One region of the Cytobacillus dafuensis genome, then DNA from elsewhere that is predicted to be linked to it. Evidence: riboswitches for the same ligand, from Rfam matches in the RefSeq annotation. Region 1 holds a riboswitch; each other region holds the start of a gene.
The links. A riboswitch is a leader RNA that binds a small molecule or an ion and turns the genes downstream of it on or off. The one in region 1 is predicted to bind lysine.
Positions count from the first base shown of each region.

Region 2: it holds a riboswitch for lysine, as region 1 does, so the genes downstream of both, FSZ17_RS17165 (aspartate kinase) here and dapA (4-hydroxy-tetrahydrodipicolinate synthase) in region 1, are expected to answer to the same signal.
Region 3: it holds a riboswitch for lysine, as region 1 does, so the genes downstream of both, FSZ17_RS08470 (transporter substrate-binding domain-containing protein) here and dapA (4-hydroxy-tetrahydrodipicolinate synthase) in region 1, are expected to answer to the same signal.

Region 1 is NZ_CP042593.1:4,754,740-4,759,032, reverse strand. Features, by position in the region: gene FSZ17_RS22540 (hypothetical protein) at 1-516, shown strand, start outside; gene dapA (4-hydroxy-tetrahydrodipicolinate synthase) at 775-1,668, opposite strand; lysine riboswitch at 1,796-1,975, opposite strand; gene FSZ17_RS22530 (VOC family protein) at 2,038-2,430, opposite strand; gene FSZ17_RS22525 (phytoene desaturase family protein) at 2,674-3,972, shown strand; gene FSZ17_RS22520 (RNA polymerase sigma-70 factor) at 3,978-4,293, shown strand, end outside.
Region 2 is NZ_CP042593.1:3,588,635-3,592,927, reverse strand. Features, by position in the region: gene trxA (thioredoxin) at 1-103, shown strand, start outside; gene uvrC (excinuclease ABC subunit UvrC) at 199-1,971, shown strand; lysine riboswitch at 2,085-2,264, shown strand; gene FSZ17_RS17165 (aspartate kinase) at 2,436-3,665, shown strand; gene FSZ17_RS17160 (YslB family protein) at 3,712-4,170, opposite strand.
Region 3 is NZ_CP042593.1:1,784,665-1,788,957, reverse strand. Features, by position in the region: gene FSZ17_RS08475 (amino acid ABC transporter permease) at 1-758, opposite strand, end outside; gene FSZ17_RS08470 (transporter substrate-binding domain-containing protein) at 823-1,671, opposite strand; lysine riboswitch at 1,854-2,035, opposite strand; partial or broken gene FSZ17_RS23680 (hypothetical protein) at 2,193-2,299, opposite strand; gene pdxR (MocR-like pyridoxine biosynthesis transcription factor PdxR) at 2,589-4,046, opposite strand.

The sequences.
Region 1 (4,293 bases):
AAGCTAAAGGAAACAGAAAGAAGAAATTTCTCAAGTAAAATTGCTGATTTTGTCCTACAAGGAGTCGGGAAATCTTATTCAAGGGAAAGGGAGACAATCACAATTCCCCTCCCACATAGATTAAATAAATCCCAGCGAGATTGGTTAAAGCATGAACATTCAGAGGCATTGCTCGGAAATATTATTTATCAGCTGTTAACTGACCCCATTCGATCTGTTTCATTACTAGCTTCATTAAATAGTAACTCTTTAGATATAAATGAAGCATTGTATCTCCAAGAAGAAACAGCAATAAAAGATCACGAAGTTGCAGCTTCCTATGTTGGCAGCCAATCAAAATTTATTGAGGAGACAGCCTCAGACCCGGATTTAGACATAGTGAATGATGATTTAGATACATTTGATTGGGATAGCGCAAAACATGCTCAGCATCCTATTGCAGATGAAGAAAATGACGAAACAGAACATGATTTAGATGACCTGCTGGGTGATTTTCTTGCTAAAATGAATAAGTAGAATAAAGTGAAACTTCCATCAGTGGGGGTTTTTCTGCATCCCACACTGATGGTTAGTTGAATCAATCGGGCCTTTACGGGCAGTTTGATCCCCCACTTACTCTTCATTGTTTTACTCGAATCATTGAAGTGGGGGTCTTACTGCCCGTTAATCTGCGATAAAAGAATATTTCTTTCAAGAATTGAACACATGATAGGGTATATTAAAAAGCCGGAGAGAATAGGTTAAGCTCTCCGGCTTTAAATTTTTTAGAATATATTAACAAGATTTTTGGTCGCTAATTAGAATCGGCTGGAGTGCTTCTTCAAGTGCACTTTTTTCTTCATTGTTTAATGCAACTAATGGCAATCGAACACCACCAGCATATATTCCCCTCATATTTAAAGCTGCTTTTACCGGTGATGGGCTAGGGGCTGCAAATAATGCTTTCATAATCGGGAGAAGGCTGCGATGGGCTGAAGCTGCACCCTCGACATCACCGTTTTTAAACAGATTGATCATGTCTTGCATTTCGTTTCCGATAATGTGTGAAGCAACAGAAACAATTCCTGCTCCGCCAATTGCTAGAACTGGTAATGTTAACCCGTCATCACCACTGTATAGCGTAAAGTCATCTGCTGTATCGCTAATGATTTTTGCCATAGCATCTAAGTCGCCGCTTGCTTCCTTTACAGCTACAATATTTTCAATCTTTGATAGTCTAACAATTGTCTCTACTGATATGTTCACTACGCTTCGGCCTGGAATATTGTAAAGCATGATAGGTAATGCTGTTGATTCGGATATCGCTTTAAAGTGCTGGAATAATCCCTCTTGAGAAGGCTTGTTATAATATGGAGCTACGAGCATAATTCCATCAACACCAGCTTCCTCTGCCTGTCTTGTTAAGCTGATTGAAGCTCTTGTATTATTTGACCCTGTTCCTGCAATAACTGGGACTCTGCCGTCTACTGCTTTGACAACAAATTTAGATAATTCAACTTTCTCTTCCACCGTTAGGGTTGGAGATTCCCCTGTCGTCCCTGCCACAACCAATCCATCTGAACCATTTTCAATTAAATAATTCACTAAAATTCGAGTAGCTTGAAAATCAATCTCCCCATTTTGATCGAATGGGGTAACCATGGCTGTTAAAACTTGGCCAAAATTCATTACTTCACACCCTTTTTAATTTTTTTTAAAATTAGAGGTGATAGGGCTGCTCGAAATGGAACGCAAAAAAGCAGCAACGAGGGACTCGCTGCTGCAGTAGAAACAATAAAATAACAATAATCGTTTCCTGTGCGATAGCCCTCCATATAGTTCCCTATATGACAGTCCTGTATTTATTCAACACAGACCCAGCTTTAAGAACATGAGATTCTAAAAAAGCTTCGGCAAATTCCCCTTTCCATAATCATCCTAGGACCTCATTATCCTCCGATTATGTACTGATGGTTTTTGCGCCTCTATCCTCACTTCAAATGATCTTGAAATAAGAAAGTATTTAATTGTATACAATATAACTGAAAATTCATTTGATTACAAGGGGAAATCCTGTATTTGCACTTCACTTAAGAGAGCGTGGGTATTGTCTTCTGAGTCCTTAAAGAAGGTCATCCACGTTTCTGTATCACCTATTTTGGCAACAACATGAGGTTCATCGATAAAGCTAACTCCCTTGTCGATAAGATCCTCATAAGCTTTTTTAATATTTTCAACTTGAAAATAAATAACAGAGCTTGAGTGAGCAAATTCCTCTTTTTCGGGCAGGCTAAGAAGCAATCTAAGCCCATTGCACTCAAAAAATGCCATACTGTCTGTATTGAAAAGAAGCGGGAGCCCAAGCTGATTTTTATAAAAACCAATGGCTTTTTCTAAATCTTTAACAGGTACTCCAATTTGTCTAACCTTTTGAATGGTGTTCGTTCCCATTGTCATCTCTCCTAAAATACTAAATTTTCTGATAGGTAGATTATACATAAACAGGGAAAATAATACGATAAAGATTAGTAGTTTTGTTTTTTTTTTAGTAGTAATAAGAAAAAGAAATAACTTTTTCGCTCTTTATATTATCTTTTCACTATGAAATATTAATACAAAGTTTTTTTTATTGGCTGTCACAAAATCCTTTCCTCATTCGTTTTGATTACAGAATAAATGTAGGAGGGATTTTTTATGTTTAAATATGATGTTGCAGTCGTGGGTGGAGGATTGGCTGGGTTGACAGCAGCTAATATATTGGTGAGGGAAGGAAAAAAGGTCGTTGTTTTGGAAAAATCGAATCATCTAGGTGGAAGGGCGATGACAAATGATAAAAATGGGGTTCTTATGAACTTGGGACCGCATGGATTGTATATGTCAGGGGATGCTACAAACATTTTAACTGAACTTGGAATATCTCTTCCAGGTGGGAATGCTACGAAAGCTATTCATATTCACGGCATTTTAAATCATGCCGTTCATGTCATTCCAACAGATTTTTCATCGATCATGTCATCAACACTTATATCGTGGAAAGCTAAATTTATGTTCGGCAAATTAATGTTAAAGATTATGAAATTAAATATTTATTCCATTCCGGAAGTTAGCCTTAAGGAGTGGGCAGATTCTGAAATATCCGATCCGATGGTGAGGCATATATTTTATTCGATTTGTCGTTTGACTTCCTATACGAATGCCTCGACTTTACAGCTTGCAAAGCCAGTATTGAAGCAGGTGAAGCGCTCATTAAATGCGGGTGTCTTATATGTTGATGGAGGTTGGGAAACGATTGTCCAAAAACTTAAGAAGCAGGCAGAAGCGTGGGGGGCTGAAATATTAACGAACAAAAATGTAACAAATATTGATCATCATGAGCAATATCAAATCATACAATGCTCAGATGGTACGGTCATTCACGTTCCTGATTGTATCGTTGCAGCCCCTCCAAAAGAGACAATGAATATGATCAATGGTGCAGAACATACTTCGTTACGTCTATGGAATAAACAAGCAATTCCTGTTACGGCATGCTGTTTAGATATAGGGATTAAAAAGTTACCTAACCCACAACATCAATTTGCGATAGGACTCGACCAAGCTTTGTTTTTCACAAACCAATCAAGGGCTGCAAAGTTAAGTGAGGACGGAACATTGGTTGTAAGTTTAGCAAAATACCATAATCCAATGGAAGAAATTAACGTAAACGCAGATAAGCAACAATTAGAATCAGTAATGGATTTGCTTCATCCCGGATGGCGAAAAGAAGTCGTAGTGCAACAATTTTTACCGAAACTAACGGTATCGCATGATTTTCCACATGTAAAACGAAAAGAAAATCCGGGTCCAAGCATACCAGAAATGAAAGGAATCTTTATAGCAGGAGATTGGGCAGGACATGAAGAAGTATTAGCTGATGCTGCAGTTGCGAGTGGGAAGCGTGCAGCGCGAGAAATTTTAAAAGCAAACGAAATGATTTTAGCAAAGGAAGGTTAATCGTTTTGGAGACTGAAAAATTGTATCAGACGTATAAACCTTTGTTATTTTCGATCGCCTACCGAATGACGGGAAGTGTTGCGGATGCAGAAGATCTTGTACAAGAGGCGTTCCTAACGTATAACCGTGTTAGCAGCGAAAAAGTCATTGAAAACAAGAAAGCGTATTTATGTAAGATCGTGATGAATAGCTCTATAGACAAATTGCGATCAGTTGCTAGTAAGTGCGAGGTTTATGTTGGAGAGTGGCTGCCAGAACCATTGGTAGATGCAGAAAATGACCCTTTTCATACTTATTTGATGAAGGAATCTATCTCGACCG
Region 2 (4,293 bases), 1.2 Mb from region 1:
TATCCCGACTTTACTCGTTTTTAAAGACGGTGAAGTTGTAGATAAAGTTGTCGGCTTCCAACCGAAAGAAGCTCTTGCAGAACTTCTTTCTAAACATGCATAATAAATAAGATTAAATGTAAATTAAACCCCCGGCTTCTCCATTGAAGTCCGGGGGTTTTGCTAAGGAAAGAGCATTTCTAATTTGGAAGTGAAAATATGAATGAAATGATTAAAAACAAACTAATGCTTTTACCTGATCAGCCTGGCTGTTATTTAATGAAGGATCGCCAAGGAACAATTATCTATGTAGGGAAAGCAAAAATATTAAAAAATCGTGTTAGATCGTATTTTACTGGCTCGCATGACGGGAAAACCCAAAGGCTTGTAAATGAGATCGAAGACTTTGAATATATTGTAACATCCTCTAATATGGAAGCATTAATCCTTGAGATGAACTTAATCAAAAAGTATGATCCGAAATATAATGTAATGCTCAAGGATGATAAGACCTATCCGTTTATTAAATTAACTGCTGAGAAACACCCCCGCCTCATTACAACTAGAAAGGTAAAAAAAGATAAGGGGAAATATTTTGGTCCATATCCAAACGTATCAGCTGCTAATGAAACAAAAAAACTCCTGGATAAAATTTATCCATTAAGAAAATGTACAACACTTCCCGATCGTGTTTGCCTTTATTATCATCTAGGACAATGTCTTGCACCATGTGTAAAGGAAGTCGGCGAGCAAGAATATAAGAAAATGACAGATGAAATTACCCGTTTTTTAAATGGCGGCTATAAAGAAATAAAAAAGGATCTCACAGAGAAAATGATAGCTGCAGCTGACGAGCTAGACTTTGAAAGGGCAAAGGAGTTCCGAGACAAAATCGTTCATATTGAGGCCACAATGGAAAAACAAAAAATAACGACGACAGACTTAACTGATCGTGATGTATTTGGTTTCGCAGTGGACAAAGGCTGGATGTGTGTACAGGTATTCTTTATTAGACAAGGAAAGTTAATCGAACGAGATGTTTCGATGTTTCCACTTTATCAAGAGCCTGAAGAAGAAATATTAACTTATCTGGGGCAATTTTATTTAAAAGCAAATCACTTTAAACCGAATGAAATATTGCTTCCTGATTCAGTGAATGCTGAAATGGCTGAAGAGCTCATAGGAGTTAAAGTTTTTAAACCACAGCGTGGACAGAAAAAAGATTTAGTTAAACTTGCATGCAAAAATGCGAAAATTGCCCTTCAAGAAAAATTCTCTCTCATTGAAAGAGACGAGGAAAGAACCATTAAAGCCGTTGAAAATTTAGGTGATCAGCTAGGGATTTATACCCCTCACCGAATCGAGGCTTTCGACAACTCCAATATTCAAGGAACAGATCCGGTTTCTGCAATGGTTGTCTTTATTGATGGGAAGCCAGAGAAGAGAGAGTACCGTAAGTATAAAATAAAATCTGTTCAAGGCCCGGATGATTATGATTCAATGCGGGAGGTTGTTCGCCGAAGATATTCTCGGGTTTTGAAGGAAAATCTTCCTCTGCCAGACTTAATTATCATTGATGGAGGAAAAGGTCATGTAGAAACGGTTAGAGATGTACTGGAAAATGAGCTCGGCCTTGATATACCTATTTCCGGTCTTGTAAAGGATGATAAACATAGAACTTCACAGCTTTTGTATGGAAATCCATTAGAAATTGTACAACTTGGAAGAAATAGCCAAGAGTTTTATTTGCTACAAAGAATTCAAGATGAGGTTCACCGTTTTGCGATTACATTTCATAGACAGCTAAGAGGAAAAAATGCCTTTCAATCTGTGCTTGATGATATCCAAGGAATAGGTGAAAAACGAAAGAAGCAGTTGTTAAAAACCTTTGGATCCATAAAGAAAATGAAAGCTGCATCACTAGAAGAATTAAGAGAAATTGGTCTTCCAGCGAATGTAGCGGAGGATTTAATTAAAAAATTACAGGAATAATATTGTTTGAAAAAAATGAATGTGCTATAATAACTGAAAATTAAATATTACTTTATCACATTAAAGCGAATTCAAAAAGAGAGTTAATTCTTAATTTTTGAAATGTCTCTTATAGTGAAGATAGAGGTGCGAACTTCAATAGTAAATGCTTGGAGAAGAATGGGCTTCAATGAAAAGCTTTGAAAGGGAATGTTTGCCGAAGTGGAGAAAGTCTCATCACTTTCTTTGCTGGTTTTGTATTGAATAAATGCAAGATTGTCAAGACAAATTCGTCTTGGAGAGCTATCACACTGTGAATAATCGTATTTTTTATACGCTTATAATCACAGCAATGGGATAGAATCTCATTGCTTTTTTTTATGCCATTATCCAAAACAAATCAAGGACGTAGGCATATTTTCTAAAGCAATTGTAGTCAAGACGGTCAAAACAAACTACTCGAATTAATAGAAAGAGGGGTAACCGTGGGACTAATTGTATTGAAGTTTGGTGGGACATCTGTTGCGAATGTGGAGAGAATAAGAAATGTAGCTAATAGAATAATTGAAGAAAAGAACAGAGGAAATGATTGTATAGTTGTTGTTTCTGCTATGGGGAAATCAACTGATGAGCTAGTCAGCTTAGCAAAGGAAATTTCCCCCAACCCAAATAAAAGAGAAATGGACATGCTCTTAACTACTGGAGAACAGATAACGATTGCATTATTAGCTATGGCTCTATCTGAACAGGGTTATCCAGCGGTTTCTTTAACAGGTTGGCAAGCAGGAATAAAAACTGAATCAGTTCATGGAAATGCCAGAATTATTGATATTGATACAGAAAGGTTAGAAAGTGAACTAAGCCAAGGCTTGATTGTCATTGTCGCTGGTTTTCAAGGGCTTACGAAGGAAGGGGCAATTTCTACATTAGGACGTGGAGGATCTGATACAACAGCTGTGGCCCTAGCTGCAGTTCTGAGAGCAGATAAATGTGATATTTATACAGATGTAACAGGAGTATTTACAACAGATCCTCGCTATATAACAGATGCTAGGAAGCTTTTAGACGTATCATACGATGAAATGCTGGAGCTTGCACATTTAGGTGCAAGTGTTTTGCATCCAAGAGCGGTTGAGTTTGCAAAAAACTATAATATCCCATTAGAGGTCCGTTCTAGCAGTGAGAGGGAAGCAGGAACGATCATCGAGGAGGAAGTCAATATGGAGCAAAATTTAGTTGTACGTGGAATCGCATTTGAAAGTGAAATAACGAGAGTAACCGTTTTAGGTTTGTCTAATTCCTTGTCATCACTATCTGTTATTTTCTCTGAATTAGCCAAGAATCATATTAATGTCGATATTATTATTCAAAGTACGATAGCTGATCAATCAACAAATCTTTCATTTTCGATTAAAAATGAAGATCTGAATGAGACGCTTCAGGTATTAGAAAATTGTAAACAAAGAATAAACTATCATCAAATTGAATCTGAGCAGGGCCTAGCGAAAGTTTCTATTGTTGGTTCAGGGATGATCTCCAACCCAGGGGTGGCAGCAAAAATGTTTGAAGTACTATCGACAGGCAATATTCCAATTAAAATGGTTAGTACTTCAGAAATAAAGGTTTCAACTGTCATTGAGCAAGAAAAAATGCTTCAGTCTGTTCAGTTGCTGCACAACGCTTTCAATTTATCTGGTATACCTGTAGAATCCTAATTTAAAAAGAAAAAGGCTTTCTACAGAAAGCCTTTTTCCAGTATTTTCATGATCGATTCAGAGTGTCTTTTTTATCCCATTTTACCGTGAAGTGCACTTTTCCCTTTTTTTTGTGGGGTTGTTCATATGCTTCACAAATTACTTCTTTCTGCATTTCTATTTGTTGTGCTATAAACCCAGCTTCCAGCTGAAATGTGCACTGATCATTTTTTTGCAGTCTGTCATTTATTAAGGAACTGAATAGCATAAATTCCATTTCGTTTTTTGATTCTTTTATTATACTAAGGTTTCCCCAGGCGGCCTGTTGAAAAAATTCGATCATTTGGGATATAGATTCCATGGGGTATTGGCGAGCAAGTCTTTTTCCTGCCCAATACAAAATGTCAGGTGCATCATTACCTAATATTTCGTTTAGTAGAACTTCTCGAATAAGTTCATAACCGAATACAGGAATGGTTTCAGATTTTTTTTCGTCATGTCTTAATTCTGCAGCTGTTTCACTCAAGCTAGATTCCTCTCTTTCTATTATTCTTCTATTATATACAATGTGGAACTAATTTAGACATGTAAACTTGAAAAAAGGCTATTTTTGTGACTAGAAAAAAATACTATTTCGAAATAAATAGAG
Region 3 (4,293 bases), 1.9 Mb from region 1:
TTCTTTTTTCGCAGCAAGTCCTCCGGTGTCTCTACTTGCATTTGATTGGCATACATCGTGTAATTCTCCGGTCCATCTATTCTCTTTTCGATGTAACGCAGAATTCTTGTTACCGTAAAGGTCATTATAAAGTAAAGAATACATGCTACGAAAAATGATTCGAAATATCTGAAGTTGTTACCTGCGATTGATTTTGTTTGGAAAAATAATTCAGAGACCGAAATGACATTAAGCACTGAAGTATCCTTTATATTGATAACGAATTCATTGCCTGTTGCTGGTAAAATATTTCGGATGGCTTGTGGCAAGACAACATTCTTCATCGTTTGAAAATGGTTCATCCCTATTGCTTGTGCTGCTTCATATTGTCCTTTATCAATAGAAAGAATACCACCTCGGATGATTTCTGACATATATGCCCCTGTATTAATTGATACGATTAGGAATGCAGCGTTTAATCGATCCATATCAAAACCGAAAGCTAAAGCAGACCCATAATAAATAACCATTGCTTGGACAATCATAGGAGTTCCACGGAATATTTCGATATAAATAGAAAGTATTGCATTAATCACTTTAAGAAAGATTCTCTTTGCCCCACTATCTGGTGTAGGAATGGTTCGGATTACGCCAATTAATAAACCGATGATAAAGCCTAATATCGTACCAACCATTGCAATTAAAAGCGTTACACCAGCACCACGAAGGAACATTGGCCAATTATTTGTAATGATTTCAACTACCCACTCAAAACTCATAGTTCTCCCCCTTTAAGAAAAGCGAAACCGACTGCATGAAGATGCACCCGGTTTCACATAATCATTAATTGGCTGCTGGTTGATTTTTAATAGCAGCATCCATAATGCTTGTACGTTCATCCTCAGAGATGCCTGCCAAGATTTTATTGATTTCTTCCGTTAAGTCACTGCCCTTTGCAACACCTACTGCAATTGCAGTATCATCATCTGATGTTTTAAAGCCATCTTTAAATTCAATCATCTTAAAGTTTTCGTTAGCAGATTCAGCACTTACTCCTTCTGGACGTTCAGATACATATCCATCAATAACTCCTGATTCAAGCGCAACCCTCATTGCTGGGAAGTTATCCATAGCAGGCTGTTTGTTCACACCGTCAATTTGATCGATGACTGAATAGTGGAAAGTATTTAATTGAGCAGACACTTTTGCACCATTAAAATCTTGGATAGATGTAGCTCCATCATATTTTCCGCCTTTTTTAACAACCATAACTAAATTCGATTTATAGTAGACGTCTGAAAAGTCAATCGTCTTTTTACGTTCAGCTGTTGGCGACATTCCTGCAATAATAGCGTCAATTTTTCCAGAAGTCAGAGCCGGGACTAGGCCATCCCACTCAGTCTTCACGATCACTAATTCTTTTCCTAAACCGTCAGCGATTTTTTTTGCGATTTCTACATCGTATCCACCTGCATATTCTGCACTTCCGTCAATTTTTACGCCGCCATTTGCTTCATCCATTTGTGTCCAGTTGAATGGAGCATATCCAGCTTCAAGCCCCACTTTAAATGTTCCATTTTCAGACTCTCCTGCACCACCTGTTTTTTCAGAATCCTTGCTTGTACCACATCCTGCCAAAAGTAAAATCATAGATAAAGACATTACTATTAAAAATGATAATTTTCTCCTCATGAAGCTTCTCCCCTTTTGTTATGATAGTTTAATATATTTCTATAATCGGAAAGGTATGCATGCCACCCAATTATAAAAGTCCCATTATTCAATTTATTCGGGAAATTTACATAATAAAAAGAGACCTGAGGTAAACTCAGGTCTCGTATTATACATTTGCCCTTAAGTCCTCTTCTTTCCCTAAATGAGATAGCACAACTCAATAAACCGGGATGTTTATTGAGACAGTCCTGCAGTTCTTAACTGCAGACCCAGCAAGCAATACAGAGAATATTACAAGCTTCGGCGACATTTCCTTCTCAATAGCATCATAGCTTCTCAAGCTCCGCTAAAGACTGTTAAATATCGCGCCTCTACCTCACTAGTAAAAAGTGAGGTCTTATTAAATTGTTACATGTAGTCTACAATAATCGATATAATCTGTCAACATTCTATAAGGAAAAAGTCACAGAAAATCATTATTTTAATATTATATTAATTTAATGTTCTTTTATCACGCGAATTGTTTTTAATTCAGTATCTCATGCACCTTGAACTGGAAGACCGGCTTCAATATTTGTTCTTGTATACATTACGAAATTATTACACCAGGGATAAAGATCGGAATCCCAGGAGGATAAACCATAACACTTTTAAAATATAGGCTATGTTAAACTTCCCTGTTGATTTCCGCTGCAGTCACTTAGCGATCGCGGGCGGTCCGGAAGCCTGCTCGTAGCTATCTCTACTGCTGGGTCACCCTTTGACTCGCTTCTCCCGCAGGACATTGAATAAGCTTCCTAGAATGATCACCGCACGAAGGAAATGCGTTAGCATTTTCGAGGAACTCGCGCCTGCAGCAAGAATCAACAACAAAAATAGCATTATCAACACTGAGCTTTAACAAAGCTAAAATATAAAAAAGGATCATGAAATTTTCATGATCCTCCGATTAAATAATTATTATTTACTGCATTAAGTGCTTCGGTAAACCTCTTTATTCCTTCATTTATAGATTCTTCATTTTCCCTTGCAAAGGTAAAGCGGACGAATCCCTTTTTGGATCCCATTGTAGTTCCGGGTACATAGATAACCCCTCTTTTGATTGACTCTTCCAGCAATTGTACTTCATTAAAATCTTTATTCAACTTGCACCAAATATGGATTCCACCCTGCGGTATATAAAAGTCAACTTGATCCTTTAAATAAAATCTAAGGCTCTTGACAATTTGATCCCTTCGCTTCTCTAACTGTTTGACTAATTTCTTGATATGAAAATGAAATTCTTCCGATTCCAAAAAATCATTAGAAATCCATTGAGTAAAGCTAGCATGCCCGAAATCTATTTGCTGTTTCGCATCGGATAATCTTTCAATAACTGGTCTTGGTCCAATTATCCAACCAATTCGCAGCCCTGAAGCAACGATTTTCGATAAAGAGCTAATATATAAAACATTTCCGTTGAGATCCATTGATTTTAGAGTTGAGATCTCTTCTCCTGAAAAGGACGTTAAACTATATGGATCATCTTCAACAACAGGAATCCCATATTCAGAAGATATTTCCAAAACTGTTTTCCGCCGATTTTTGTGAAGTAAAGCTCCTGTTGGATTTTGAAAAATCGGATTTAAAAATATCATCCGAATTCGATGTTTTTTATGTAATGACACCAAATCATTAGGGTTTATTCCATCTTTATCTACTGGTAAATAATATATTTTGAGCCCTGCCGATTTAAATATAGGGAGATTATAATGGTAGGATGGCTCTTCAATAGCAATTGCATCTCCCGGTTTTAACAGACATTGAACGACTAAATGTAAGGCTTGTTGGGCTCCCGATGTAATAAGTATTGATGAAGGATTTGTATCAATTCTTCGAAATTGTTTAACGTGTTTTGTAATGGTCTCTCTTAATACTACATTTCCTTGTGGATGGTCATATCCTAAGCTTCCAATAAAAGACCTAGTAGAAGTAATCTTTCTTAAGGAATCCAATGGAAAAAGATCCTCCGATAATTCCCCGCTTGCTAAATCAATCAGTTTATGCTCTACCATTTCTTTGCGAATTTTTTGTGTAACAGGTAAATTGGGCAAAAAGGATCCAGCCTTAATATACCTGTTCCAGCTCGGTATACGTTTCCTCGTAATTCCCCATATATCTTTGCTAATGGTCGTACCGCTTCCTCTAGTTCTTTGTACGAGCCCATTGGATTCCAACTCGTCATACGCGGCAACAACTGTGCTTCTATTGATGTTAAGCTCTTTAGCTAAGTATCTTTCAGAAGGTAATGGTTTATCAGGTGGAAAAGTACCATCTGCTATGCCATTTTCGATATATTCTGCAAGCTGTTTATATATAGCTTTTTTCGCTTTTCGATCTGGTTTCCAGTCCATTTACTACATTCCTCACTACTTTGTTTAGCCCTAATACTAATTATTGTATTCATATTTCTTTATTTATTCAAACTTAGGAAAGTTCATTTTTCCAATATTACCTATTGCACTATTACTTCTCTAGGTTAAATGACAGTATCGGTGTTAAGCAAAAAAAGTAATATATACTCCAAGAGCAATTATTGCAAGGATGATAATTACACCATAAATTAAAGATAAATTAATATTATTTCTTCTTGTTGAGCTG